2 regions of the Paenibacillus sp. FSL R5-0475 genome follow, and region 1 is predicted to be linked to the other one. Evidence: predicted binding sites of a transcription regulator. Region 1 holds the regulator's gene; the other holds the start of a gene.
What was found. Region 1 encodes CtsR, which represses protease genes until heat stress. Its sites were predicted from a motif close to ATGGTCAATAAAGGTCAAACA; they were not measured.
Positions count from the first base shown of each region.

Region 2: a site for CtsR is predicted at 3,342-3,362, ahead of clpP (ATP-dependent Clp endopeptidase proteolytic subunit ClpP). Genes of this name have one in related genera too.

Region 1 covers NZ_JBBORK010000001.1:4,862,476-4,877,662, forward strand. Annotated here, with positions in the region: gene pssA (CDP-diacylglycerol--serine O-phosphatidyltransferase) at 1-101, opposite strand, end outside; gene disA (DNA integrity scanning diadenylate cyclase DisA) at 166-1,242, opposite strand; gene radA (DNA repair protein RadA) at 1,257-2,624, opposite strand; gene clpC (ATP-dependent protease ATP-binding subunit ClpC) at 2,817-5,285, opposite strand; gene MKX41_RS21950 (protein arginine kinase) at 5,321-6,385, opposite strand; gene MKX41_RS21955 (UvrB/UvrC motif-containing protein) at 6,414-6,938, opposite strand; gene MKX41_RS21960 (CtsR family transcriptional regulator) at 6,969-7,430, opposite strand; gene MKX41_RS21965 (GNAT family N-acetyltransferase) at 7,817-8,989, opposite strand; rRNA gene rrf (5S ribosomal RNA) at 9,410-9,526, opposite strand; rRNA gene MKX41_RS21975 (23S ribosomal RNA) at 9,600-12,528, opposite strand; tRNA gene MKX41_RS21980 (tRNA-Ala) at 12,680-12,755, opposite strand; rRNA gene MKX41_RS21985 (16S ribosomal RNA) at 12,857-14,414, opposite strand; gene MKX41_RS21990 (MFS transporter) at 14,827-15,187, shown strand, end outside.
Region 2 covers NZ_JBBORK010000001.1:5,675,553-5,690,739, forward strand. Annotated here, with positions in the region: gene MKX41_RS25510 (SIMPL domain-containing protein) at 1-587, shown strand, start outside; gene MKX41_RS25515 (PdaC/SigV domain-containing protein) at 715-1,815, shown strand; gene MKX41_RS25520 (GDSL-type esterase/lipase family protein) at 1,925-2,563, shown strand; gene clpP (ATP-dependent Clp endopeptidase proteolytic subunit ClpP) at 2,659-3,255, opposite strand; tRNA gene MKX41_RS25530 (tRNA-Arg) at 3,449-3,523, opposite strand; gene MKX41_RS25535 (sugar-binding transcriptional regulator) at 3,957-5,009, shown strand; gene gap (type I glyceraldehyde-3-phosphate dehydrogenase) at 5,112-6,122, shown strand; gene MKX41_RS25545 (phosphoglycerate kinase) at 6,239-7,420, shown strand; gene tpiA (triose-phosphate isomerase) at 7,448-8,200, shown strand; gene gpmI (2,3-bisphosphoglycerate-independent phosphoglycerate mutase) at 8,202-9,746, shown strand; gene eno (phosphopyruvate hydratase) at 9,815-11,101, shown strand; gene secG (preprotein translocase subunit SecG) at 11,312-11,545, shown strand; gene rnr (ribonuclease R) at 11,892-14,771, shown strand.

The DNA.
Region 1 (15,187 bases):
GCGGCCATGCTAACTTTACCGTCAAACGCCATCATGATACCAAACATTCCGAGCATCAAGTTACCTATGGTAAAAAGACTCGGAATTGATTTTTGTATCATTTCTTCACCTCAATTTTCTCACATTGGCCTTAAACAGCTCCAATATTACGTGATTGTATGTTATTTACATTTGCCTGTCAATAAGAACTTGCTTCTGTAAACGTTTGAGCCCATCCTGAATATTACGAGCCCGCACCTCCCCAATTCCGTCCACTTCATCCAGTTCAGCTATGCTTGCAGACATCAAATTAGGCAGCATTTCAAACCGCTCCACCAGATTATGAATGATCACATTTGGAAGCCGCGGAATCTTGTTGAGCAGACGATATCCACGCGGAGTAACCACCTCTTCGGAAGAAATTGCCGTAGAAGAGTAGCCCAGCAATCGAGCAATATGGTTGTCATCCATTAGGTCATCATCACTAATACGTTTGAGACCGGCAATAATTTCACGAATTTTATCTTCTTGCTCTTCCTTAGCATAGTCTCTGTATAGGAGCCATGCTTCTTCCTCTGTATTTCCAACCAGTTCTTCCATCTGCATGCTGATTAAGCGTCCTTCATTGCCTAGTTCATTTATATATCGTTTGATCTCCATTTTTATGCGTAGAACCATCTCTACCCGCTGAATCACTCCGACCACTTCAGCTACGGTGACGATTCCCTCATACTCCGAAGCAGACAAATTCGTCAGTCCTTGTGTAAGAACCGCTTTGTACTTTTCGAGGGTCTGAATCGCTTGATTAGCTTTAGCCAAAATAGCTCCGATTTCTTTTAACGCATACCGAATGGAACCTTGATACAGGGTAATGATATTGCGGCGCTGTGAAATAGAAACAACCAGTTTACCTGTTTGCTTCGCTACGCGCTCGGCGGTCCGGTGACGAATGCCTGTCTCGATTGAAGAGATGGACGAATCCGGAATTAGCTGTGTATTTGCATACAAAATTCGTTTCAAATCCTCACTAAGAATAATGGCACCGTCCATTTTGGCGAGCTCATATAAATAATTGGGTGAAAAATCGCAGTTAATGGAGAATCCTCCATCCACTACCTCCATCACCTCAGGACTATACCCAACGACGATTAGTGCTCCCGTCTTAGCTCGCAGCACATTCTCAAGACCTTCCCGAAAGGGTGTCCCCGGTGCCGCCAGTCTGAGCAGATCATTCATATTCTCTAATTGGTTATATTCTTTCATAATCCCTGTGCCCCCTAATCTAACGCGACCGATAGTGCATCTGCTACGGTACTGACGCCAATAATCTGGATATCTTGCGGGTGCTTCCAGCCCTTCAAACTTTTCTCTGGCATGATCACCCGCCGGAAGCCTAGCTTCGCGGCCTCCTTCACACGCATTTCCGCGCGTGAAACACCTCTTACTTCACCTGTAAGTCCTACTTCACCGAAGAAAACATCGTAAGGTTTTGTTGAAATATCACGAAAGCTGGAAGCGATACTAACAGCTACTGCTAAATCAATCGCCGGTTCATCCAGCTTCACTCCTCCAGCAACATTAAGGTATGCATCCTGATTTTGCAGGAACATGCCCATCCGCTTCTCAAGTACAGCGATAATGAGTGCCATCCGCTGGTGATCCATACCTGTGCACACCCGGCGTGGGGAGGGGAAATGAGTGGCAGCGATAAGAGCCTGAAGCTCAACAAGCACCGGTCTAGTCCCTTCCATACTAGCCACGACTGTAGATCCGGCTACGCCGAGTGGACGCTCCGATAAGAAGAGCTCCGATGGATTTTCTACTTCTGTTAGACCCACTTCACCCATTTCGAAAATGCCGATTTCATTCGTTGAACCGAAGCGGTTCTTTACAGCCCGCAGGAGTCTATACGTATGATGCCGCTCTCCCTCAAAATACAGCACACAATCCACCATATGTTCAAGCATCCGTGGGCCTGCAATAGCGCCTTCCTTGGTGACATGCCCAACGAGAACTGTAGCAATTCCCCGAATCTTAGCGATACGCATAAATCTTGTCGTACATTCCCGAACCTGGGTCACACTGCCTGGCGCACTAGTTACTTCTGGCATAAATACAGTCTGAATCGAATCGATAACAAGAAATTGCGGCTGAATTTGTTCAATCGCTTCTTCTATGCTTTCCATATTCGTCTCACATAGTACATATAGCTCAGCTGACAACGCACCGAGGCGATCCGCACGTAGTTTAGTTTGCCTTACCGATTCTTCGCCCGAAATGTACAGCACTCGCAATCCCTGAGTTGTCAGAGCATGCGACGTCTGTAATAAGAGCGTAGATTTACCGATTCCTGGGTCTCCCCCTACTAGTACCAGCGATCCTGGTACGATCCCCCCACCGAGAACACGGTTAAGCTCACCTATACCTGTCAGTATGCGCGGTTCCTTGTCACTTTCTATACTTATGATCGATTGTGCCTTTTCTTTACTATGAAAAATAGGGGCATTCATTCCCTGTGTTTTGACTACGCTTTCCGTTTCCTCCACCATGGAGTTCCAAGCTTGGCACCCGGGACATTTTCCGAACCATTTTGGCGATTCGTATCCACAATCGGTGCAAAAAAATTTAGTTTTTGGTTTAGCCATTTGTTCTCCTTACGGTCCGAACTTTTAAATTGCGGATATTTTCTTCTAATGAAAGTTTACCATTTCTGCCCCTTTAACGAAAGGTCATTCGGAATTTGTACTAAATGTATATTTTTAAGTGATAAATTTATATTAAAAAAGCTTCCGCCCCTCTATAAACTGAGGAGCGGAAGCTTTTTTTATTCCGTTTTTTTATTCGGATTCTACTTCTTTTTCAAGCAATGGAGCTACAGGAGCATCCACTTTATTCACTACAAGTTCTCCGCCAACTTCATCAATGTTGAGCGAATCACCCTTTTGGATATTTCCTCTCAACAATTCCTCGGAAAGACGGTCTTCAATATGCTTCTGAATCGCACGACGTAATGGACGTGCACCAAAGGCTGGGTCGTAACCTTCCTTAGCCAGGAAAGCCTTCGCCGCATCTGTGAGAACGAAATCAACATCATATTCACGCAGCCGCTTGCGCAGCTCATCAGACATCAATGTAACGATTTCAGCAATATGCTTCTCATCGAGGGAATGGAAGACGATGATTTCGTCAATCCGGTTCAAGAACTCAGGACGGAAGCTCTTCTTAAGCTCTTCCATAACCTTGCCCTTCATATTACCGTATTCTGCTCCAGCATCTTGCACAGCTGTGAATCCAAGTGTCGAATTCTTCTTGATCGCTTGTGCGCCTACGTTAGAAGTCAGAATAATTAATGTATTACGGAAATCGACTACCCGTCCTTTAGAGTCAGTCAAACGACCGTCTTCAAGAACTTGCAGCAGAATATTGAATACTTCTGGGTGCGCTTTTTCAATTTCATCAAGCAGCACTACAGAATAAGGTTTACGGCGTACCTTCTCGGTTAATTGGCCACCTTCTTCATAGCCAACATATCCAGGAGGGGCTCCGACTAAGCGGGACGTGGAGTGCTTCTCCATGTATTCCGACATATCAATACGAATGACCGCATTCTCATCGCCGAACATGGCTTCAGCCAATGCACGAGCCAACTCAGTTTTACCTACACCAGTAGGACCGAGGAAGATAAAGGAACCCATTGGACGTTTCGGATCTTTAAGACCCGCACGCGCACGGCGTAGTGCCCGGCTAACTGCCTTAACAGCTTCGTCCTGACCGATCACTCGTTCATGCAGTAAAGCCTCCATGTTAAGTAGACGGTCGGTCTCCTCTTCCTTCAGCTTGCTTACAGGTATACCCGTCCAGCTAGCTACAACCTGTGCGATGTCTTCAGGTGTAACCTCTGAATCCGTGCGACCCTGTTTTTCTTTCCATTGATTCTTAGTCGTATCAAGTTCTTCACGGATTTTTTGCTCTGTATCACGCAAGGCCGCCGCTTTTTCAAACTCTTGACTCTGCACTGCGGAATCTTTCTCCTTGCGGATATCATCCAAGCGCATTTCAAGTTCCTTCAGATTTGGCGGGATGGTGTAAGAGTGAAGCCTTACTTTAGATCCTGCTTCATCGATAAGGTCAATCGCTTTATCTGGCAGGAAACGGTCCGGGATGTAACGGTCGGACAACTTCACTGCTTCCACTATAGCTTCATCCGTAATCTTCACACGGTGATGCGCTTCATAACGATCGCGAAGTCCGAAAAGAATTTGGACCGCTTCCTCTGGAGAAGGTTGATCCACCGTAATCGGTTGGAAACGACGCTCCAATGCTGCATCTTTTTCAATATATTTACGATATTCGTCAAGCGTAGTCGCACCAATGCACTGAAGTTCTCCACGGGCTAACGCCGGTTTCAGAATGTTAGATGCGTCAATCGCACCTTCCGCGCCACCAGCACCGATTAGCGTATGAAGCTCATCGATAAAGAGCACGATATTACCTGCTTGGCGAATCTCATCCATAATTTTCTTGAGGCGGTCTTCAAACTCACCGCGATATTTTGTTCCAGCCACTACTGAGCCCATGTCGAGCGTCATGACGCGTTTGTCGCGAAGTGTTTCTGGGATTTCATTATTGATAATCTTTTGTGCAAGTCCTTCAGCGATAGCTGTTTTACCAACACCAGGTTCACCGATCAGTACCGGGTTATTCTTAGTCCGGCGACTCAGTACCTGAATAACACGTTCAATTTCTTTACTACGGCCGATAACTGGATCTAGATTGCCCTCCTTAGCATAGGCGGTCAAATCGCGCGCAAGACCATCTAGGGTCGGTGTGCTGACGTTAGCCGGAGTCCCGCTATGACTAGAGGCAGCCTCGCTGCTTCCCAGGAGCTGAAGAACTTGTTGACGAGCTTTGTTCAAGCTGATGCCGAGGTTATTAAGCACACGAGCCGCGACACCTTCCCCTTCACGGATAAGTCCAAGCAAAATATGCTCAGTGCCAACATACGTATGACCCAATTTGCGGGCTTCGTCCATCGACAGCTCAATCACTTTTTTAGCGCGAGGAGTATAAGCAATGTTCGTAGGCTGTTCTTGACCTCTGCCAATCAGTGTCTCCACTTCGTCCTGGATTTTTTCAAGACCTAGCCCTAAAGCTATTAATGCCTTAGCAGCAATGCCGTCTCCTTCACGAATAAGTCCGAGCAAAATATGTTCTGTACCAATATTGTTGTGTCCTAAACGAACAGCTTCTTCCTGCGCCAGCGCTAGCACTTTTTGTGCGCGTTCCGTAAATCTTCCAAACATCATATCTCCTGCACCTCCATGAATAATAAATATCTATATTAATGTTGTGTTCCCAGTGTCTCTCGGAGCAGTTTTGCCCGATACATATCTCGTTCAGTAGCGTTCAGCTCATCGCCGAACATCTTTTGAAGAAATCCTGGCTGCGTCTTAACGTTAAGTTCATTAAGCACTGAAATCGAAAGACCTTCCAGAATGCCAAGGTCAACCCCAAGTCTCACATCAGACAGGCGTTGAGCAGATTCTTTAAGCTCCATAAGAGCTGCATAACATAAAATTCCGTAAGAACGCTTCACTCGGTCTGTTATTCTCAGGGCGGAATCAACAAGCAACCGTTCACGTGCATTTCGCTCATGCTCAATAATCTGGGTAACTACACTGTGAAGGTTCTCTATAATTTCACTTTCCGTTTGACCGAGAGTGATCTGATTAGAAATTTGAAAGATGTTCCCTACTGCTTCGCTACCCTCACCGTAAATTCCTCTTACAGTCAATCCCACTTGGTTCACTGCAGACAATATGCGATTGATCTGATGAGTCATTACAAGCGCTGGTAGATGCAGCATTACCGAGGCACGAAGCCCAGTACCAACATTGGTGGGACAACTAGTCAAATATCCTCTTTTATCATCAAAAGCGTAATTGACAGCTGCCTCGAATATATCATCGATCGCCGTCGCACGATCCCATGCTTCTCTAACCTGAAGACCAGGAAACAGACACTGGATTCGCAGATGGTCCTCTTCGTTAATCATGATGCTGACCGACTCATCTTCATTTAATAAGACAGCCGCACTGCGCGAATCATTAGCCAAGTTAGGACTGATTAGATGCTTCTCAACCAGTACCTTTTTGTCCAGTTCATTCACTTCATCAAGCTTTAGGAGTTGAAAAGATCCGAAATCTGCAGCTGCTTCCTCATGAAACACAGGAGCCAGTAGCTCTAATACTTCTTCCGATTGCTCTAAGGAAGCCAGCATTGGGAACGGAAGATGCTCTAGATTACGGGCAATACGCATACGACTGCTAATTACAATCTCAGAATGACTACCTCCAGAACGCATCCAATCACTAAGCGCTTGTTCAGTAAATCGGAGACTTGACATGTCATATCCCCCCTATATATCAAAGACTTTACTCTTGTGCTATTTCTTTTTCAAGTTTACGAATCTGATCTCGCAGCTCCGCTGCTTTCTCGAATTCTTCTTGTGTAATACTTTGCTGTAATTCCTGCTTGAGTTCATCAATTTGGCGTCTAAACACAATCTGAGCTCCTGCACGTTTCGGAATCTTACCTACATGTGAAGTACTGCCATGCACTCGCTTAAAAAGCGGGTCCAGTGCACTGTTAAAATATTCATAACAGGAGCTACAGCCAAAACGGCCTAATTTACTAAACTGGGAGTACGTCATCCCACAATTCTCACATTGCAGACTCTGCGTTGTCTTCGTTGCAGCCGACTTCTCCTTGCCGGCACCTTCAAGATCAAGCAGACCTGAGAGCAGACTGTGGATGGAGAATCCTCCAGCCGTTCCGGGAATGAGTTCACCCTTCTCCCGTGCACAGCTCTCGCAGATATGAAACTCCGTCTTCTCTCCATTCACGATCTTAGTGAAGTGGAGTGTTGCCGGCTTGACGCCACATTCCTGGCATTGCATAAGCGAAAGCCCCTCCCTTATGGTTGACAATTATTTGCCTAACAAAGAGATTAACATCGCCTTCATAATCTTGGCACGAATCTCATCCCGGTATGGAATCTTAACCGTTAGGCATTCCCGAGAAACAGCAGCGCGCATAAGGCACGCTTCACGCTTACTTAGAAAACCAGCTTCCTCCAGCTGATAAATCAGCCCTTCAGCAGCGTTCTGATCAATCCCGCCACCTATAGTATGGTTTAAATGGGCATGCAGTGCCACGTTAGGCGGTAATTCAAAACGTTGAATACGAATATATCCCCCGCCACCACGCTTACTTTCCACCACATAACCTTTTTCTAGAGTAAAGCGTGTACTGATGACATAATTGATCTGTGACGGTACGCATGAGAACTGGTCCGCCAGGTCATTTCGCTGGATTTCCACCGTACCTTCGGGACTTTCATGCAAAATATTCTTCAGATATTGTTCGATAATATCAGAGATATTGCGCATCACTCATCCTCCAGTGCTTAAATCTTATAATACCGATTGCAACTTGCATTCATAATGACAATGGTCTTTAATTGAACTTAAACATTTGTGGATAATCCCACGTGTTCAGAGGATCGGATCGCTGTCATTAAGCTTCGTTGACTTTGACTTTCTTTGACTTTTTAATATTATAACATATTCTGTGCTAATTCCAAGTGGATTCTCTTATTTTTCACTTTTTTCAGCGAATGTATTCGGAAATAAAGAACTCTCCCAACTTCTTTCGAAGGGGAGAGCCTAATTTTTGTCAAGTATAAACGCCTTCGGTATCCTTATTAGGGCGATAAGCGTTTATGCGAGAAATATAAGGATAATGTATAGCATGAAACTTATACTCTCTGATATTTTTAAAAATGATCAAATAAAGCTGTCTGTGCTTGTGGAATAATTTCTTCAAACCATTCCAGTGCTGCTGCGTGGCCAGAGACACTTCCATAACGAGCCATCTCTGTTGGTCGTTTGTATCCAAGCATCAAGGCCGTCAAAGTGCCTATATCACAGCTAAAGTCTGCTTCCGCCCGTTCCCCTTCCACTCGAATCAAAGTAGCCGAGCCCTCATTAGAGATATTCCATGCCCATAACCCATCATTCCAAGGTGCATACTTATCTTCGATATATATAAGCTGCTTCTTTTGACTACTGTTTCCTCTGAAGGTGTAAGTTTCAATGAATGACTTGGCATTAACAATCCGCCCCATAAAATAAGGATAATTCTCTTGTCCTATACGTGGATCTGGCAGCAAGAAAGGTAATATGTCATCCGAAGGCACCAGCTTTAAGGATGCACCGGTCACCATCGAATCATGGTTCGCAAGAAATGTCCACAGCCCCTGCCGAGCTTGTTCATTCAAAAAAACAAATTCATCAATGACCAGTTCTCTGTTCTCTACCTTATACAGCACATATCCCTCTGGTTCACCACTCTTGGAGTAAAATACTGCACTCTTTCCTTCATCATCTAGAACAGAGTTCTCCCACCAGTCCAAATCGCGCTTAAGTGTCCCGTTATAACTGACAGCGAATCGAGTATATAGGCTATCCAATACTTCGATATCCTTTATGTCCCGTTTAACCTTGCCCTCAACTTCAACCTTTTTAGGAAATTTCGCTACTGGAATAGAGTATTTCTTATATTCACAATAAACTTCCCAGCCAAATTTACGATAGAACGGAATCAAGAACGGGTGTAGAAAAGAGAGCGTTTGACCTGCCTCATTCATCGTATGCAGCGCATGAGACAATAGATTTGCCACATGTCCTTGTCTGCGGTTCTCTGGCCATGTAGCCACTCCTGCTATACCACCCATAGGTACCACTCTGCCCTGTATGTAGACTTGGAAAGGAATAATCGTCAATTTAGCTTCCAATGTTCCGTCCTCAAAAGCACCCCATACCTGTTCAGCCTTGAATCTTTCCTTAGCACTTGCCCTTTTTTCACTAGGAAGCTTGTACTGAAAAGCATATTCTGACAAGTTCATGCTTGCATCAAATTCTTCTGAACGTAACTGTCTTATTACCACAAACTCACCTCATCCTTTATAAAATTACTTTTAGGATAAGTATAACAAGAGCGTCAATTGTGCGCTAATCTATTGCATTATTTATAACTTTATTTTTAGTTATCCACAGCTCTATGCAGTTTTAAAAATAGTCTTGAAATCTTGTCACATCCAAGTTAAAATAGTTATCCACTTATCAATAGCTCTATCCACATAATCCCGGTTATATCCACAGCAACCCGTGTACTACTTAGGTTTTCTGTTGACAGATCCATATAAATATGTATTTAATCCACACTATTTAGGGATTATTTCTCTTTCAATCATCTATCCACATGTGCGTAACTCTTCTGCAAATCCAAATGTTTATCCACAAGTTTTCCACAGCCTATAATAAACGCAAAAAAGCCACTGTCGATTACTCAACAGTGGTCTAATTGTGCTTGGCAACGTCCTACTCTCCCAGGACCCTTCGGTCCAAGTACCATCGGCGCTGGAGGGCTTAACGGTCGTGTTCGGGATGGGTACGCGTGGAACCCCTCCGCTATCGCCACCAAACGGGCATTTACATCGTAAATGCTCAGGCTTGATGCCTGAAAACTGAATCCGAATTGAATTTGCGTTCTAAGTATAGGATAAGCCCTCGACCGATTAGTATTGGTCAGCTCCATGCATTACTGCACTTCCACCTCCAACCTATCTACCTCGTCGTCTTCAAGGGGTCTTACTAATTGGGAAATCTCATCTTGAGGGGGGCTTCACGCTTAGATGCTTTCAGCGCTTATCCCGTCCGTACGTAGCTACCCAGCCATGCTTCTGGCGAAACAACTGGTGCACCAGCGGTACGTCCATCCCGGTCCTCTCGTACTAAGGACAGCTCCTCTCAAATTTCCTGCGCCCACGACAGATAGGGACCGAACTGTCTCACGACGTTCTGAACCCAGCTCGCGTACCGCTTTAATGGGCGAACAGCCCAACCCTTGGGACCTACTTCAGCCCCAGGATGCGATGAGCCGACATCGAGGTGCCAAACCTCCCCGTCGATGTGGACTCTTGGGGGAGATAAGCCTGTTATCCCCAGGGTAGCTTTTATCCGTTGAGCGATGGCCCTTCCATGCGGTACCACCGGATCACTAAGTCCGACTTTCGTCCCTGCTCGACTTGTAGGTCTCGCAGTCAAGCTCCCTTATGCCTTTGCACTCTTCGAATGATTTCCAACCATTCTGAGGGAACCTTGGAACGCCTCCGTTACTCTTTAGGAGGCGACCGCCCCAGTCAAACTGCCCGCCTGACACGGTCCCCGTACCCGATTAGGGTACTAGGTTAGAACCTAGATACGATCAGGGTGGTATCCCAACGGCGCCTCCACCGAAGCTTGCGCTCCGATTTCTACGGCTCCCACCTATCCTGTACAGATCGTACCCAAATTCAATATCAAGCTGCAGTAAAGCTCCATGGGGTCTTTCCGTCTTGTCGCGGGTAACCTGCATCTTCACAGGTATTAAAATTTCACCGGATCTCTCGTTGAGACAGCGCCCAAGTCGTTACGCCATTCGTGCGGGTCAGAATTTACCTGACAAGGAATTTCGCTACCTTAGGACCGTTATAGTTACGGCCGCCGTTTACTGGGGCTTCGGTTCATAGCTTCGGGTTACCCCTAACCACTCCCCTTAACCTTCCAGCACCGGGCAGGCGTCAGCCCGTATACTTCGCCTTGCGGCTTCGCACAGACCTGTGTTTTTGCTAAACAGTCGCTTGGGCCTTTTCACTGCGGCCCCCTCGTGCTATTCACACTACCGGGGCACCCCTTCTCCCGAAGTTACGGGGTCATTTTGCCGAGTTCCTTAACGAGAGTTCTTCCGCGCGCCTTAGAATTCTCTTCTCGCCTACCTGTGTCGGTTTGCGGTACGGGCACCTTCTCCTGGCTAGAGGCTTTTCTTGGCAGTGTGAGATCATGACCTTCGCTACTGTAATTTTCGCTCCCCATCACAGCCCAGCCTTAACGATGTGCGGATTTGCCTACACATCAGCCTCACTGCTTAGACGGACATATCCATCAGTCCGCGTCACTACCCTCCTGCGTCACCCCATCGCTCATAGCGGATTACGGTGGTACAGTAATTTCAAACTGTTGTCCTTCGACTACGCCTTTCGGCCTCGCCTTAGGTCCCGACTTACCCTGAGCGGACGAGCCTTCCTCAGGAAACCTTGGGCTTTCGGCGGATCAGATTCTCACTGATCTTTTCGTTACTCATACCGGCATTCTCACTTGTATGCTGTCCAGCGCTCCTTACGGTACACCTTCAACCCACATACAACGCTCCCCTACCCCAGATACATACGTATCTAGCCATAGCTTCGGTGGTGTGTTTAGCCCCGTTACATTTTCGGCGCAGAGTCACTCGACCAGTGAGCTATTACGCACTCTTTCAATGGTGGCTGCTTCTAAGCCAACATCCTGGTTGTCTGTGCAACTCCACATCCTTTCCCACTTAACACACACTTGGGGACCTTAGCTGATGGTCTGGGCTGTTTCCCTTTTGACAATGGATCTTAGCACTCACTGTCTGACTCCCGGCAATAAGTATATGGCATTCGGAGTTTGACTGAGCTTGGTAATCCTTGCGGACCCCGCACCCAATCAGTGCTCTACCTCCACTACTCTTATACCGAGGCTAGCCCTAAAGCTATTTCGGGGAGAACCAGCTATCTCCGAGTTCGATTGGAATTTCTCCGCTACCCCCACCTCATCCCCGCATTTTTCAACATGCGTGGGTTCGGGCCTCCAGTGCGTGTTACCGCACCTTCACCCTGGACAGGGGTAGATCACACGGTTTCGGGTCTACGTCCACATACTAAATCGCCCTATTCAGACTCGCTTTCGCTGCGGCTCCGTCTTCTCGACTTAACCTTGCATGTTAAACGTAACTCGCCGGTTCATTCTACAAAAGGCACGCCATCACCCATTAATAGGGCTCTGACTTTTTGTAAGCACACGGTTTCAGGTTCTATTTCACTCCCCTTCCGGGGTGCTTTTCACCTTTCCCTCACGGTACTGTTTCACTATCGGTCGCCAGGTAGTATTTAGCCTTAGCAGATGGTCCTGCTGGATTCATACGGGGTTTCACGTGCCCCGCACTACTCGGGATCCGTCTCGGAGAGAACACAGTTTAGGCTACAGGGCTTTTACCTCTATCGCGGGCCTTTCCAGACCTCTTCACCTACCATATTCCTTTGTAACTCCATGTGAGACGTCCCACAACCCCTAAGAGCAAGCTCTTAGGTTTAGGCTGTTCCGCGTTCGCTCGCCGCTACTGACGGAATCACTATTGTTTTCTCTTCCTCAGGGTACTTAGATGTTTCAGTTCCCCTGGTCTGCCTCTACATCTCCTATGTGTTCAGAGATGAGTAACTGCGAATTACCACAGCTGGGTTTCCCCATTCGGACACCCCCGGATCAAAGCTTGCTTACAGCTCCCCGAGGCAGTTTCGTTGTTCGCCACGTCCTTCGTCGGCTCCTGGCGCCTAGGCATCCTCCGTGTGCTCTTATTAGCTTAACCTTGATTTTTCCTAAGAAAAATCTCACTAATAACATTTACTTGTTTACACAAGTTGCTAAAAGATGTTCTAAAACGCAAATTCGTTTCGGTATCCAGTTTTCAAGGATCAAGTTTAAAAATATTCTAGACATAACAAAAAGATGAAGTTTGTTGGTGGAGCCAAGCGGGATCGAACCGCTGACCTCCTGCTTGCAAGGCAGGCGCTCTCCCAGCTGAGCTATGGCCCCGCAAATTCCATCAAAACCGAACAAATGGATACGCGTTAAATGATTTTGGAAGTTTAACTTCCGATTTGAATGTCTTCATTGCAGAAGACGATTCTCCATAGAAAGGAGGTGATCCAGCCGCACCTTCCGATACGGCTACCTTGTTACGACTTCACCCCAATCATCTACCCCACCTTCGGCGGCTGGCTCCCTTGCGGGTTACCCCACCGACTTCGGGTGTTGTAAACTCTCGTGGTGTGACGGGCGGTGTGTACAAGACCCGGGAACGTATTCACCGCGGCATGCTGATCCGCGATTACTAGCAATTCCGACTTCATGCAGGCGAGTTGCAGCCTGCAATCCGAACTGAGACCGGCTTTGATGGGATTGGCTTCACCTCGCGGTTTCGCTTCCCGTTGTACCGGCCATTGTAGTACGTGTGTAGCCCAGGTCATAAGGGGCATGATGATTTGACGTCATCCCCACCTTCCTCCGGTTTGTCACCGGCAGTCACTCTAGAGTGCCCAGCTTAACCTGCTGGCAACTAAAGTTAAGGGTTGCGCTCGTTGCGGGACTTAACCCAACATCTCACGACACGAGCTGACGACAACCATGCACCACCTGTCTCCTCTGTCCCGAAGGCCGCCACTATCTCTAGTGGATTCAGAGGGATGTCAAGACCTGGTAAGGTTCTTCGCGTTGCTTCGAATTAAACCACATACTCCACTGCTTGTGCGGGTCCCCGTCAATTCCTTTGAGTTTCAGTCTTGCGACCGTACTCCCCAGGCGGAGTGCTTACTGTGTTAACTTCGGCACCAAGGGTATCGAAACCCCTAACACCTAGCACTCATCGTTTACGGCGTGGACTACCAGGGTATCTAATCCTGTTTGCTCCCCACGCTTTCGCGCCTCAGCGTCAGTTACAGCCCAGAAAGTCGCCTTCGCCACTGGTGTTCCTCCACATATCTACGCATTTCACCGCTACACGTGGAATTCCACTTTCCTCTTCTGTACTCAAGTCACCCAGTTTCCAGTGCGACCTCAGGTTGAGCCCAAGGTTTAAACACCAGACTTAAATGACCGCCTGCGCGCGCTTTACGCCCAATAATTCCGGACAACGCTTGCCCCCTACGTATTACCGCGGCTGCTGGCACGTAGTTAGCCGGGGCTTTCTTCTCAGGTACCGTCACTCCGGTAGCAGTTACTCTACCGGACGTTCTTCCCTGGCAACAGAGCTTTACGATCCGAAAACCTTCATCACTCACGCGGCGTTGCTCCGTCAGACTTTCGTCCATTGCGGAAGATTCCCTACTGCTGCCTCCCGTAGGAGTCTGGGCCGTGTCTCAGTCCCAGTGTGGCCGTTCACCCTCTCAGGTCGGCTACGCATCGTCGCCTTGGTGGGCCGTTACCCCACCAACTAGCTAATGCGCCGCAGGCCCATCCCTCAGTGACAGATTGCTCCGTCTTTCATTCTTCCTTCAGGAGAAAAAAGAAATTATCCGGTATTAGCTACCGTTTCCGGTAGTTATCCCAGTCTAAGGGGCAGGTTGCCTACGTGTTACTCACCCGTCCGCCGCTAAGTTGTTTTGAAAGCAAGCTTTCAAAACAACTCCGCTCGACTTGCATGTATTAGGCACGCCGCCAGCGTTCGTCCTGAGCCAGGATCAAACTCTCCAATTAGTATTGAAAAGAGCGATATGCTCATTTTGAAACTGACGATTCATTAAATGAATCTTTTAAAAATTAACGCGTTCCATTTGTTCAGTTTTCAAAGAACTTGCTCCCGGCATTCCGACATCAACTGTCTCTTGCACAGGAATTAGAGTATATCATGTTGTCGTATTTCTTGTCAACTTATTTTTTCATCGTTTGTGTTTCATTTGTTCGATGCGTCATAAGCACAAGAGATAATATACCATGCTGTTCTTATGTTTGCAAGCTTTTTTTGAAATAAAAATAATCTTCGAATAAATACTTTCAAACTAGCACAAACCAACACAAATTGTTTCCAATAATCCTTAATTTATGGCTAAATAGAATTTATCGTAATCCCATATATTAACTTCTAATGATACGTACGAGAGGAGTCTAAATGAAAAACAATCCATCTAGTGCTGCGACCCAAACAAACACCACGGATAAGGAGCAGCGTAATCTGCAGCAAGCAACAATCTATAAGATTTTGCTGGCTGTCAGCTTTGTTCATTTATTTAACGATTCTATTCAGGCAGTCATCCCTGCAATCTTTCCTATTCTCAAAGATAACTTGATGCTCTCCTTCGCTCAGATTGGGTGGATCTCCTTTGCCTTAAACATGACGTCCTCCGTTATCCAACCAGTCATTGGGTATGCGGCAGATCGTAAGCCTCGTCCTATATTGTTACCACTGGGTATGTGCAGCACATTTCTAGGCGTACTTTTATTGGCTTATGCCAACAACTATATTCTTGTAT
Region 2 (15,187 bases), 810 kb from region 1:
ATATTGTATACCTGTCCATCGGTGTGGATACTACGGCTACAACTGCGCAAGAAGCGCAAAAAACAAATGCTGCTAAAATCCAAAAGATCACTACACTACTGAAGGGGACTTGGAAAATCGCAGATAAGGATATTCAAAGTACCCAATTCTATGTGCAACCCAACTACAGTTATAGCGAAAAAGAAGGACAGCAAGTGAAAGGATACAACGCGAATCATACACTGTTAGTGTCCTATAGAGATCTGACCAAGGTTGGTGAATTGCTAGACGCTGCATCTGCGGCGGGGGCAAATAATATCGGAAATGCACGTTTTTCCGTGGAAGATACTTCTGCCTTTGAAGCTCAGGTGATTGAAAAGGCGATGGCGAACGCAGATGTTAAAGCAGGTGCTATTGCTAAGGCAGCTAAACGTAGCCTGGGTCAAGTAATCACGGTCAGCCAAAATGATGGCAATGTCACTCCGGTTTATTTTGAACAGAATCTAAAAATGGAAATGGCTGCAGCAGATGCTGGTGCAAGCACATCCGTTCAACCGGGAGTAGTTAAAGTTACAACACAGCTGAGCGTAATGTATGAATTGAAATAGTAGCAGAACAAGATGATTGCAGAGAGGAGAGGTGATCTTCCACTAGTAATAGTGGGGGGCGCCTCTTTTTTTTGTGTAAATTCTCCAAGATTAGGTTTAATAAACTGGAAAGGAGTGGGAAAATTAGATGGTGAATATTTCAAAAGAAACAGTACGCAAATGGGGCATAGGTTTGATGTCGGCTGGATTATTGCTTGGTGGAGGATTGCTGCCCAGTGATACGGGTTATGCAGCTTCTGATCAGACGAAGAGCAAGGCTATTGCTACAAGTATAGTTTTAAAGGCGAACGGGGTGATTTCACAGCAGACAGGTATTTTGCAGGAAGGGAAGGTCTGGATTCCGATTACCTTTATGCGTGATGTGCTGCAATTACCTCTAACTTATGATAAAAAAGAAAATACATACACGATCGGAAAGGGAACGACTAAGGCCAAGTTGCTGTTATCTAGCTATGGTACTTCAATTTGGGTGAACAATTATTACATTCGAGAGTATGAAGGAAAGCTAATAAACAATCGGCTCTATGTTCCATCAGGTCTGTTAAATGATTATTTAGGCTATAAAGTGGATTGGAGTCGGGGCTCTAGTAGGTTGAATGTGGTGAATAGATCACAGAATGCGTTGATAGTAACCACAGAGACCTATGCTAAGGATCGAAAAGAGGCTTTGATCCAGCTTGATTATCCGAAGTTTAGTGGATTAAGCAATTCCAATGCACAGCAGGCCATGAATGATATTTTGAAAGAAAGTGCCATGAAATTTGCTGCAAACGCAGAGAAGGATATCTCGAATCGATCCGGGTCAGAGCCTAAGTATACCTATGATATAGAATATATGGTGACCTACAATCAGGATGGTGTGATCAGCTTAGTGATGTCACAGTATAGCGATACGGGCGGCGCTCATGGTATGACCAATCGGGAGGCGTTTACCTTTTCGCTCAAGGATGGCAAACGTCTACTGTTGGGCGACCTGTTCGGAGCTAACCCAAACTACAAAAAAGAGTTGAATGCTAAGTTGAACAAGCTAGTAAAAGCGGAGGAAAGTTATTTGGGAGGATTCAACGGATTGAATACGGAAAAGTATTTTTATCTGAAGGATGATCAGGTCGTTCTGTTCTTCCAATTGTATGAATACACAGCTTATGCTGCGGGGTTCCCGGAATATCCCTTTACTTTCAAAGAACTGTTGCCGGAAGGCGGTAGCCCATTTACTGCTGTAAAATAAATAGAGAAGTCGTAACCGCTAGTGTCACCACTGGACATCTCCCCCTTACCAAAATGACCTCGAATTCATATGCTAAATGGAGTAACTAGTTTATGAACGGGGGAGAGCTATGAGCTATCAATACACTGCAATTGGCGATTCCTTGACGACTGGATTTGGCGCTCTGCCAGGGAACGGTTTTGTACCGGTGTACCGTAGAATGGCGGAAGGGAGACTGCGTTCTAATGTAGCCTCTACGAATTTGGGCGTGAATGGATTGACTACTTCTGAACTGGAACAGCGGCTACGGGGGAGTGCGATGACTCGCGAAGCCATTCGAGCAGCCGACATCATCACTCTATCCATCGGTGGCAACGATTTAATCCATGCTGCGAAGGTTGCAGCTAGACAACCTGAAAATTTATCTAAAGAGCTGCGAAGATCATTGCAAGAATGCAAACAAAATTTTGCTGCAATTATGAGTATCCTCTTCCAATTGAAGACGGGAAAGCGTAGACCTCTTATCATTCGGATTGTGGGACTGTATAATCCTTATCCTCAGGTAGTGGGTGCTACAGAGTGGGTGCGGCAGTTTAACCGCTATGCCTCACAGTACAGTAGCCGAGTATGTGGGTTTGCTTCTATCTATAGTGAGTTTGCAGGAAATGAGAGAGGGCTATTATCGATTGACCACTTACATCCGAATGGCCGAGGCTACCGTGTGATTGCTGAGAAACTCGATGCGCTTGGATATGGCGGTTTGATTTAATTGAGATTCGTATGAAGTGATGGTCTGAAAAGTAAAGAGGCTGTGCGCTAACCATCAAGTGGATAGGGCACAGCCTCTTTGTGTTGTTTTATAGCTTACACACCGCTAGGCAGTGTTTTCTCGATGACTTTATCAACGATACCGTAAGTTGCCGCATCTGCAGCAGTCATGAAGTAATCACGATCTGTATCCTTCTCAATACGTTCTAGCGGTTGACCCGTACGTTCTGCAAGAATACGATTCAACTTATCACGCAATTTGAGGATACGGCGGGCACGGATTTCGATATCCGTTGCTTGACCTTGAGCACCACCCAGAGGTTGGTGAATCATGATCTCACTGTTAGGCAGTGCGAAGCGTTTGCCTTTAGCGCCAGCGTTAAGTAGGAAAGCTCCCATAGAAGCTGCCATACCCACACAGATGGTGGAAACATCCGGTTTAATGTACTGCATTGTATCAAAAATAGCCATACCTGCAGTAATGGAACCGCCTGGGCTATTCACATAAAGGTGAATGTCCTTTTCCGGATCTTCGGCAGCCAAGAACAGCATTTGTGCGATGATAGAATTGGCTACCACGTCATTAACCTCCGTTCCAAGGAAAATGATGCGGTCCTTCAGCAGGCGGGAATAGATGTCATAAGCGCGCTCACCGCGGTTGCTCTGTTCTACTACCATAGGAATATAACTCACGTGGAAAACCTCCTTGATATTGGTTCTTCAAATGTATTCATTTTTACTCTTGCCGTATTACCCACATGATAAACAAATTCAAACAAAAAGTCAAAGAAAGTCAAACTTATATTCAAAAAAAAGAGCCGACACGCGGCTCTTTGGTTAAGTAGTAGTATAGGCACTACTAAATTATGTACAAAAGTGAAATTAATGGCGCGCCCGCCAAGAATCGAACTTGGATCTCAGGCTTCGGAGGCCTACGTCATATCCATTGGACCACGGGCGCAACAAAAATGATTATAATACAATTTCTGTGCAATTGCAATGGACAGGAAGAAACGACGCTGTCGTCCTTTATTGACGACAACCGTTTCTCGTAGAAATATAAGGATGATATATAACGTGAAACCTGTAATTTCTTATATTTTTAATAATACTGTACACAGGCTTTATCCCTATTCTTCAAGGTGGACAAGCGTACATTGTGTTTCAATCAGCGAAAGAATCTGGATTGTTAATGACAGGTTTTTTGGAGCTGAATCTCTTTCCCAATCTTATAAATGTATAAGAAGACAAGCGCTTGAGAATTCTACTCTCGGAAGACTTGCACTTCGAGCAATATTTGGTTAGAATATGAGTGGGACTTAAAAAGTTTACCCGGGACATTTTGAGACCATGAACAAGGGAATAGAGGAAGACGAAGTTGCAGGAGTGAAAGTATGCGTAATTTATTAGATATCCAAAAGCAGCTTCTGCCTGATCTCATGGAAACCCTTAAGAGACGGTACACGATTCTTCATCAGATCATGCTGTCCGATATAATTGGGCGCAGAACGCTTGCCGCTTCGCTTGATATGACTGAGCGGGTACTGCGTGCCGAGACGGATCTTCTGAAATCGCAAGGGCTCATTGAGATCGAGAGTGTTGGCATGCGCATTAGCGCTGCTGGGCGTAGACTGCTTGATTTGCTAGAGCCGGTCGTTAAGAGCCTGTTTGGTCTGGATGAGCTGGAAGAGAAAATTCGGGCAACGTACGGTCTGGATAAAGTTATTGTGGTGCCGGGTGATTGTGAGTCATCGCCATTCACTAAACGTGAGCTTGGCCGAGCGGGTGCAAAAGCGCTGCTCAGTGTACTTCGTACAGATGATATAGTTGCTGTCACAGGTGGATCAACGCTTGCCGATATGGCTGATCAACTGACACCGCCGTTATCCCTTTCCTATAAGAACGCTTGGTTTGTTCCGGCGCGTGGTGGATTAGGAGAGAGTATGGAGATTCAAGCCAATACGATTGCCTCAACAATGGCAAAACGGGTAGGAGCGAATTACCGGTTGCTGCATGTACCTGATTTACTTAGTGGGGATGCCTACCAGTCACTAGCACTTGACTCTAATATTGGAGAGATTGTACAAATCATCCGCAGTTCGCGTATTATTGTACATGGGATTGGGGATGCCATTGAAATGACTCGCCGCCGCAAGCTGGATGAGGCAACTGTCTCAGAAATCCAGGGTGAGGGAGCCGTGGCTGAATCCTTTGGGTATTACTTTAACGAAGATGGTCAGGTTGTCCATACGATGCTTACGATGGGACTACGTCTAGAAGATATTGTTCGGACGGAGACAGTCATCGGTATTGCTGGAGGCAAACCAAAGGCCAAAGCCATTCATGCCATGCTGCGTTTCGGGCAGGAGAATATACTCGTCACCGACGAGGCTGCTGCTGTGGAAATCGGCAAGGAAATTGATAATCAGTTACAGATATCCTCGTAACTCACTAGAACATATATCTTGCATCATACTTAACATTGTTGTCATGACAGGCTTCACGGTCTGTTTTGAATAAATAAAACGAATTCTAGGAGGAACTATTCAATGAGTGTAAAAGTTGGAATTAACGGATTTGGACGTATTGGACGCCTTGCTTTCCGCCGTATTCAAAATGTAGAAGGTATCGAAGTGGTAGCAATCAACGACTTGACTGACGCTAAGATGCTTGCTCATTTGCTTAAATATGATACAACTCAAGGTAAATTCCAAGGTGATGTTGAAGTGCATGATGGCTTCTTCAAAGTCAATGGCAAAGAAGTTAAGGTTCTTGCTAACCGCAACCCTGAAGAATTGCCATGGGGCGACCTAGGCGTTGATATCGTACTTGAGTGCACAGGTTTCTTCACAACTAAAGAAGCAGCTGAAAAACACTTGAAAGGTGGAGCTAAGAAAGTAGTTATCTCCGCTCCAGCTACTGGCGACATGAAAACTGTCGTTTACAACGTTAACGATGACATTCTTGATGGTACTGAGACTGTTATTTCCGGCGCATCTTGCACAACGAACTGCCTAGCTCCAATGGCAAAAGTATTGAACGACAAGTTCGGTATCGTTGAAGGCTTGATGACTACAATTCACGCTTACACTGGTGACCAAAACACTTTGGATGCTCCACACGCTAAAGGTGACTTCAGACGCGCTCGTGCAGCAGCTGAAAACATCATTCCTAACACTACTGGTGCTGCTAAAGCAATCGGTCTTGTTATTCCAGAACTTAAAGGTAAATTGGATGGTGCGGCTCAACGTGTTCCAGTTGCAACTGGTTCCCTGACTGAGCTTGTAACTGTTCTTGATAAGAGCGTTACTGTTGAAGAAATCAACGCAGCAATGAAAGCAGCTTCCGATCCAGACACTTATGGTTACACTGAAGATGAAATCGTATCTTCCGATATCAAAGGTATGACTTTCGGATCCCTGTTCGATGCTACACAAACTAAAGTATTGACTGTTGGCGACAAACAACTCGTTAAGACTGTTGCTTGGTATGACAATGAAATGTCCTACACTGCACAATTGGTTCGTACTTTGGAGAAATTCGCTAAAATCGCTAAGTAATTGACTTGATATAAGTAACATCTATAGAGCGGAAACAGAAGTTCCTTGTTTCCGCTCTTTCTAAATGTATTTCTTGTTTCCTGCTAGAAACAACTTTGGGTGTGGAGGAATTAATCATGAACAAAAAGAGCGTCCGTGATGTAGAAGTAAAGGGTAAACGCGTATTTGTACGCGTGGATTTCAACGTACCTGTAGAAGACGGTAAGATTACTGATGATACTCGTATTCGCGAAACCCTTCCAACCATTAAATATTTGATTGAGAACGGTGCAAAGATCATTCTTGCGAGTCACATGGGTCGTCCTAAAGGTCAATTCGTAGATTCCATGCGTTTGACTACTGCTGCTGAACGTCTGTCCGAGCTTCTCGGCAAACCAGTAGCTAAAGCTGACGAAGCTGTTGGCGAAGCTGTCAAAGCAAAAATTGCTGAGCTAGGCGAAGGCGACGTACTTGTACTTGAGAATGTTCGTTTCTACCCAGGCGAAGAAAAGAACGATCCTGAATTGGCTAAACAATTCGCTGAACTGGCTGATTTGTTCGTCAATGATGCGTTTGGTGCGGCTCACCGTGCACATGCATCGACAGAAGGTATCGCTCATTTCCTACCAGCTGTATCCGGTCTTTTGATGGAGAAAGAATTGACCGTTCTTGGTAAAGCTCTTACTAACCCAGAACGTCCTTTCACTGCGATCATCGGTGGTTCGAAAGTTAAAGACAAGATTGATGTTATTGATAACTTGTTGTCTTTGGCTGATAACGTCCTGATCGGCGGTGGATTGTCTTATACATTCACTAAAGCACAAGGCTTTGAAATCGGTAAGTCACTTGTAGACAACGACAAACTTGACGTTGCTCTTGGATTCATCGAAAAAGCTAAAGCACTTGGCAAAAACTTCATGCTTCCTGTTGATGTTGTTGTTGCTGATAAATTCGGTGCTGATGCTAACACTAAGATCGTTAATTACAATGAAATCCCAGAAGGTTGGGAAGGACTTGATATCGGACCTAAGACTCGTGAACTTTATGCCGATATTATCAAGAACTCCAAGCTGGTTGTCTGGAATGGACCTATGGGCGTATTCGAAATCGATAAATTCGCTGAAGGTACACTTGCAGTAGCAAAAGCTTGTGCAACAACTGAAGGTTACACTGTTATTGGCGGCGGAGATTCCGCAGCAGCAGCAGAAAAATTCCACCTGGCTGATCAAATGGATCACATCTCCACTGGTGGCGGTGCATCCCTTGAGTTCATGGAAGGCAAGGCGCTTCCTGGCGTAGAAGCACTGAACGACAAGTAAGACGTATAGAAGGAGGCAATTAAATTCATGAGAACACCAATTATTGCGGGTAACTGGAAGATGTTCAAAACAGTTCCTGAAGCAGAAAGTTTTATTGCTGACATCAAAGGCAAAGCAGAAGTAGAAGGCGTTGAGACTGTAATCTGCGCCCCATTTACTAACCTGCCTGCACTTGTAGCAGCTGCAAAAGGTACAGACATCAAGATTGGCGCACAGAACCTGCACTTTGAAGATAACGGTGCTTACACAGGAGAAATCAGTGGTGTAATGCTTAGCGATCTTGGCGTAGACTATGTAATCATTGGTCACTCAGAGCGTCGTGCTTATTTTGGCGAAACAGATGAAATCGTGAATAAGAAAATGCATGCTGCATTCCGTCACGGTATCACTCCAATCGTATGTGTTGGCGAAAAGCTCGAAGAGCGTGAAGCTGATCAAACTAAAGCAGTATGTAAAGTACAAACTGAAGCTGCATTCCAAGGACTTAGTGCCGAGCAAGCAGCAAAAGTTGTCATTGCATACGAACCTATCTGGGCTATTGGCACAGGTAAATCTTCCACTTCCCAAGATGCTAACGAAGTTATTGCTTACATCCGCAGTCTTGTAAAAGATTTGTATGATGTTGCAACAGCTGAAGCTGTTCGTATTCAATACGGCGGCAGCGTGAAGCCTGAGAATGTAACTGAGTACATGGGCCAAAGCGACATCGATGGTGCGCTTGTTGGCGGTGCCAGCTTGCAGCCTGCTTCCTTCGTTCAATTGGTTGAGGGGGCGAAGTAAGATGTCAGCTCCAAGACCTGTAGCTTTGATCATCATGGATGGTTTCGGTTTGCGTGGAACATCTGAAGGTAACGCCGTTGCTCAAGCTAACAAACCTAACTATGACCGTTACTTGAAACAATATCCTAATACTACCCTTACTGCTTGTGGTGAAGCTGTTGGTCTTCCAGAAGGCCAAATGGGCAACTCTGAAGTAGGGCACTTAAATATTGGTGCAGGACGGATTGTATACCAGGATTTGACTCGTATCGATAAATCGATCCGTGAGGGCGAATTCTTCGATAATGAAACACTGGTAGCCGCAGTTAGAAATGCTAAGAACACAGGTAAAAAGCTTCATCTTTACGCGCTTGTATCCGACGGAGGGGTACATAGCCATATTAATCACCTGTTTGCTATGCTTGACCTGGCTAAGAAAGAAGATATGCACGAAGTGTATATCCATGCTTTCATGGATGGCCGGGACGTACCTCCAGATAGTGGTAAGAAGTTTGTTCAAGATCTGGTTGCTAAGATTGAAGAAGTTGGAGTAGGTACAATTGCAACGGTATCCGGGCGTTATTACGCAATGGACCGTGACAAACGTTGGGATCGTGTAGAAAAAGCCTATCGTGCTATGGTTTATGGCGAAGGACCGAAATACACAGATGCTCTGCAAGCTATCACTGCTTCTTATTCAAATTCCGTATTCGACGAATTCGTTGAACCTAGCGTGATTGTAGACAGTGAAGGCAAGCCGGTAACGGCAGTAGAGAGCGGCGATTCCGTCGTGTTCCTCAACTTCCGCCCTGACCGTGCTATTCAGTTGTCACAAGTGTTCACGAATCAAGATTTCCGCGGTTTCGACCGGGGTCCTTTGTTCCCGCAAGACTTGCACTTCGTATGCCTGACTACTTTCAGTGAAACGGTACAAGGTTATGTAGCCTATTCACCGAAGAACCTGGATAACACATTGGGTGAAGTACTTGTGCAACACAACAAGAAGCAACTGCGCATCGCGGAAACTGAGAAGTATCCGCACGTAACGTTCTTCTTCAGTGGTGGACGTGATGAGGAACTTCCAGGAGAAACTCGTATCTTGATCAACTCTCCTAAAGTGGCAACCTATGATCTTCAACCTGAGATGAGTGCTTACGAAGTGGCTGCAGCCTGCGTAGCAGAAATCGAAGCGGAAAGACAGGATGCTATTATCCTTAACTTTGCAAACCCTGATATGGTTGGACACTCCGGTATGTTGGAGCCAACAATCAAGGCTGTAGAGGTAACTGATGAGTGTGTAGGTAAAGTAGTGGACGCAGTAGTTGCCAAGGGTGGCGTTGCGATCATTATCGCCGATCACGGTAATGCAGACATGGTATTTGATGAGAACGGTCGTCCGTTCACAGCTCATACTACTAACCCGGTTCCGTTCATCCTTACGGATGAAAATGTTGTATTGCGCGATCGCGGTATCCTTGCTGATGTAGCACCAACCATTCTGGATCTGATGGGAATTCCGCAACCTGCGGAAATGACTGGTCAATCCATGATCACTAGTCGCAAATAAGGAAACAATACCTAAGATTAAGCTTCAACAATCAAAACCAAAACATTGTTTAAAGGAGATTAACTAAAATGACTATTATTTCTGATGTTTATGCTCGCGAAGTCCTTGACTCCCGTGGCAACCCTACTGTAGAGGTTGACGTTTATCTTGAATCCGGTGCTAAAGGCCGCGCTATCGTTCCTTCCGGCGCTTCCACTGGCGCTCATGAAGCTGTAGAGCTTCGTGATGGCGACAAATCCCGTTACATGGGTAAAGGCGTTCTGAAAGCTGTTGAGAACGTAAATGAAATCATCGCTCCAGAAGTTATTGGTATGGACGCTCTTGACCAAGTGGGCATCGACAAATTGATGATCACTTTGGATGGAACTCATAACAAAGGTAAATTGGGCGCTAACGCAATCCTAGCTGTATCCATGGCCGTAGCTCGCGCAGCTGCAGCAGCATTGGATATTCCTTTGTACGTATACCTGGGCGGATTCAACGCTAAAACTCTTCCAGTACCAATGATGAACATCATCAATGGTGGTGAGCATGCGGACAACAACATCGACGTTCAAGAGTTCATGGTTCTTCCTGTAGGAGCTCCAAGCTTTAAAGAAGCTCTTCGTACAGGTGCTGAAATCTTCCACAACTTGAAATCCGTACTTCAATCCAAAGGCCTGAACACAGCTGTTGGTGACGAAGGTGGTTTCGCACCAAACCTTGGTTCGAATGAAGAAGCAATCACTACAATCATCGAAGCTATTGAAAAAGCGGGTTACAAACCAGGTGTTGACGTATTCTTGGGTATGGACGTTGCTTCCACTGAGTTCTACAAAGACGGTAAATACACCCTTGCTGGCGAAGGTAAATCTTACACTTCCGCTGAGTATGTTGACCTTCTTGCTTCATGGGTTGAAAAATATCCTATCATCACAATCGAAGACGGTATGTCCGAAGACGACTGGGATGGTTGGAAATTGCTTACTGAAAAATTGGGAGACAAAGTTCAATTGGTTGGTGACGACTTGTTCGTTACAAACACTGAGCGTCTTGCAACAGGTATCGAAAAAGGTATCGGTAACTCCATCTTGGTTAAAGTTAACCAAATTGGTACATTGACTGAAACTTTCGATGCTATCGAAATGGCTAAACGTGCTGGTTACACAGCAGTTATCTCTCACCGTTCCGGTGAATCCGAAGATAGCACAATCGCTGACATCGCTGTTGCGACTAACGCTGGTCAAATCAAAACAGGTGCTCCTTCCCGTACAGACCGTGTTGCTAAATACAACCAATTGCTTCGCATCGAAGACGAGTTGGGTGAATTGGCTCAATACAACGGCCTGAAATCTTTCTACAACCTTAAAAGATAATCTGCTTTTATAGCAGAGTACGAAGATCCGCCATATGGCGGGTCTTTTTTTAATATATGTTTATCCTAATCTTTCAAGAAAAGCTACGACTTAACAGTCTAGGCGGTTGTATTACCGGCACTGCTATGATAAAATAAGAATACTGTTTATGTATCGTGATAACCTCAATTACCATAGATAGTGATGCTTAGGCGTAGGAGGTGGAAGTGAATGGATATCTTTTTGAAAGTTGTGCTCCTGATTTTTTCCGTCGGTCTTATTGCGGTCGTTCTTCTGCAAAAGGGGAAAAGCGCGGGTCTTTCCGGTGCCATCTCCGGTGGTGCTGAGCATCTCTTTGGTAAAACAAAAGCTCGTGGTATGGAACTCGTACTACAACGTGTAACAGTTGGACTTGCTGCAGGATTCTTCATTATGGCGATTCTAGCTGCTGTTTTCATTGACTAAAGTACCTACAGTAAGCCCTCGCTCTGTTCTGAATGGAATGGAGCGAAGGCTTTTTTGTTATAATAAAAAGGGGATAAAGCACCTGCAGGTGCTTTTCTTTGCATAGCAGAAAGAATAAGATTCGATACGGTAAAGCCTTAATAAATAAACTTTCTCCTTCGATGTGAATGAAATTTCGTACTGCGTTTACCTTTGGATGACAGTAACAGGGATGCGCAGGATTGATTTCGTGTATACTAGGGTATGAAGTAGGTAAAGGTAAATTTTACTTGGCATTACTACAGAGCAGGACAAGACATACATATTTGCCAGCGGCTTGGAGCCGCGGAGGGCTGGGGTGACGAACATGATAACACAAGAAATATTACTCGATTTCATGCGGGAAACTGCATATAAACCAATGACTTATGAAGAGCTGGTGAGCCATTTTGCTCTAGAAGATAGCACAGGGTTTAAAAAGTTCGAGGAACTACTAATTGAATTAGAGCAGGACGGAAGAATTGTATTAACTCGTAATGCACGTTATGGCGTGCCGGAACGAATGGATTTACTGCGAGGCCGGTTACAGGCTCATGCGAAAGGCTTCGCTTTTCTTATCCCGGATGATCGTGATCATCCTGACGTATATATCCATGCGAATGATCTTAAGGGAGCTATGAATGGTGACATCGTCCTTATCCGTATTACCTCTAAAAGTCCGTCCGGCGGACGTATGGAAGGCGAAGTTGAGCGCATTGTAAAACGGGGAGTATTGCAGACGGTTGGCGTATTTCAAAATCTGGAGACCTATGGCTTTGTGCTGCCTGATGATAAACGGATTAATCGCGATATTTTTATTCCGAAGCAATCCTTCATGGGGGCGGTAGACGGTCAAAAGGTCGTTGTACGTATCGTGAATTATCCAGAAGGCCGATCAGCGGCAGAGGGTGAAATTATTGAGATCCTCGGACATAAGGATGATCCAGGAGTCGATATTCTATCTATTATCCGTAAGCATCAGCTGCCAGAGGCCTTTCCGGCTGAAGTGATGAACGAAGCGGACAACGCTCCGGATTCAATCACAGAAGAGGAAATTGCTGAGCAGGGACGTCGCGATTTGCGCGGACTAAACATTGTCACGATTGATGGTGAGGATGCTAAGGACCTGGATGATGCGGTTAATGTTCAGCGACTGGAGAACGGACATTACAAGCTAGGCGTGCATATTGCGGATGTAGGTTATTACGTACGTGAGAGCTCTGAGCTCGATAAAGAAGCCTATGATCGGGGCTGTAGTGTGTACTTGGTGGATCGGGTGATTCCGATGCTGCCTCACCGTTTGTCTAACGGGATTTGTAGTTTGAATCCACAGGTCGACCGCTTAACGATGTCCTGCGAGATGGAATTTAACGAACACATGAAGGTCGTGAAGCACGATGTCTTTACAAGTGTGATTCGCACCAAGGAAAGAATGACTTATTCCAATGTTCGCAAAATTTTGGAGGATGAAGATCCAGAATTGCTGGAGCGCTATAGTCCATTAATTGATGATTTCCGTCTCATGAAAGAATTGGCGATGAAGCTGCGTGATGCGCGGATGCGGCGGGGCGCGGTTGATTTTGACTTTGAAGAGAGCAAAATCATCGTAGATGAGAACGGCAAGGCTGTAGATATTGTGAAGCGTGAGCGTTCTGTAGCTGAGCAGATTATCGAGGAATTTATGCTCGCGGCGAATGAAACAGTCGCGGAGCATTTTCACTGGTTGAAGGTTCCGTTCCTTTACCGGATTCACGAAGATCCAGATCCAGAGAAGCTGCAGAATTTTATGGCTTTTGCGGCTAATTTCGGATATCACGTGAAGGGACGTGGCAATTCGGTTCATCCACGTGCTTTGCAGGATCTGTTGGAGCAAATCCAAGGGACTAAAGAACAGACCGTTATTAGCACAATGATGTTGCGTTCCATGAAGCAGGCAAAATATGATGCGGAGAGCACAGGCCATTTCGGACTGGCTGCGGAATACTATTCCCACTTCACTTCGCCGATTCGCCGTTACCCCGATCTGGTCATTCACCGCGTAATGCGTGAAGTGATTGAGAATGGAGGGGCGCTGAGCCAGAAACGACATGATTATTTGGCCGGCCGGATGCCTGACATTGCTCAGCAGTCCTCGGAACGTGAGCGTGTAGCGGTAGAAGCAGAACGCGATACAGAGCAGCTGAAGAAAGCTGAATACATGCAGGATAAAGTAGGCGAGGAATTCGAGGCAATGGTCAGCAGTGTGACCAGCTTCGGAATGTTCATCGAGCTGGACAATACCGTCGAAGGCCTTATTCGTCTCAGCGCTATGAGCGACGATTATTATCACTTCGACGAGGCCCATATGGCGCTCATCGGCGAGCGCACATCACGGGTGTTCCGTATTGGCGACGAGGTGAAAATTCGAGTCGCCAAGGTAAACATGGATGACCACACGATCGATTTCGAGTTGGTCGACATGAAACCACGCGCGCCAGGTGAGCATCGCGGCGGTGGTTTTGGAGGCGGCCGCGGTGGCAAAGGCGGCCGTCCAGGTGGCGGCGGCTTCAAGGCGCCAGCCGGGGGTAAAGGCGGCGCGGGCAGTAAGGGCCGCGGCGGTAAAGGCAAGCCCGGCGCTGCTGTAGGCGCGGGCAAGGGCAAGCCTGGCGCAGGTGTGCGCGCCGGCGAAGGGCCGCGCGAAGCGGCCGGTGTTGGTGCACCGGGCGGACGCGGAAAGCGGAAGCGCGGGCGTGATGCCGGCGAGGATGCGAGCCGGGTAGTTGCGGCGCCGGGCGGAAGCACCGGCGCAGAGCGCGGGGGCGAAGCCGGCAACGCAGGCGCGCCACGTGAGCGCAGCGGCGGGCGAGGCCGCGGCGGTGACAACGGCGGTGCCGGTGGTGGACGCGGCATCAGCTTCGGCTTTGGCTCCGGCAAAGGCGGATACGGCGCTCCTGCGTCTGACTCTTCCGGCGGCGAAGTCCGCGGCCTGGACGGCAGCACGAAGTTCCGTAGCCGAGAGGACCGCGGCGGTAACTTTGGCGGTGGAGAAGGCCGTAGCGGCGCTCCAACAGGTAAAGGTCGCCGGAAAAAGAAGAACAAAAGTGGTGTGTTCATCGGTCAATCCGTGACACCGGGCAACGTTCAGACGTCGGAACAAGCCGCTTCTAAACGTAATGACACTACAGGCAGCGCTCCAGACGGAGCTCCTCGTAAGAGAAAGAAGAAATAAATAACGTTATTGGGCTACGTTTCGTAGCTCTATGACGAAAGATTAAGCACCGCCCCCTTTGATTGGGGGCGGTGCTTTTTTAATTCTTTTTCGCTGCGCAAGTGTGAAATTCTCATTTATGACCGAGACTATTGGTTGCCACAAGTTTGTTGAGTAATAATCAGAAGAAGCTATGTGACAGCGTCGTTTTGTAACTATGACACTTGAGTTGAAGCAAAATAACCAGTGTTATCACGATGCTTATTTTTTAATTGCATAATGTGCAGTTAAAATTCCGGCGTTTCAGTAGAGATTGAGGTTAATTGCACTTTGTACATTAAAATGTGATCAGTATCTTCAAAACGGCATGATTTTGAGTTTTTAACTGCAGAAAGTACAACTAAACAACCATCGAGCATCTAAATATATTAAATAGA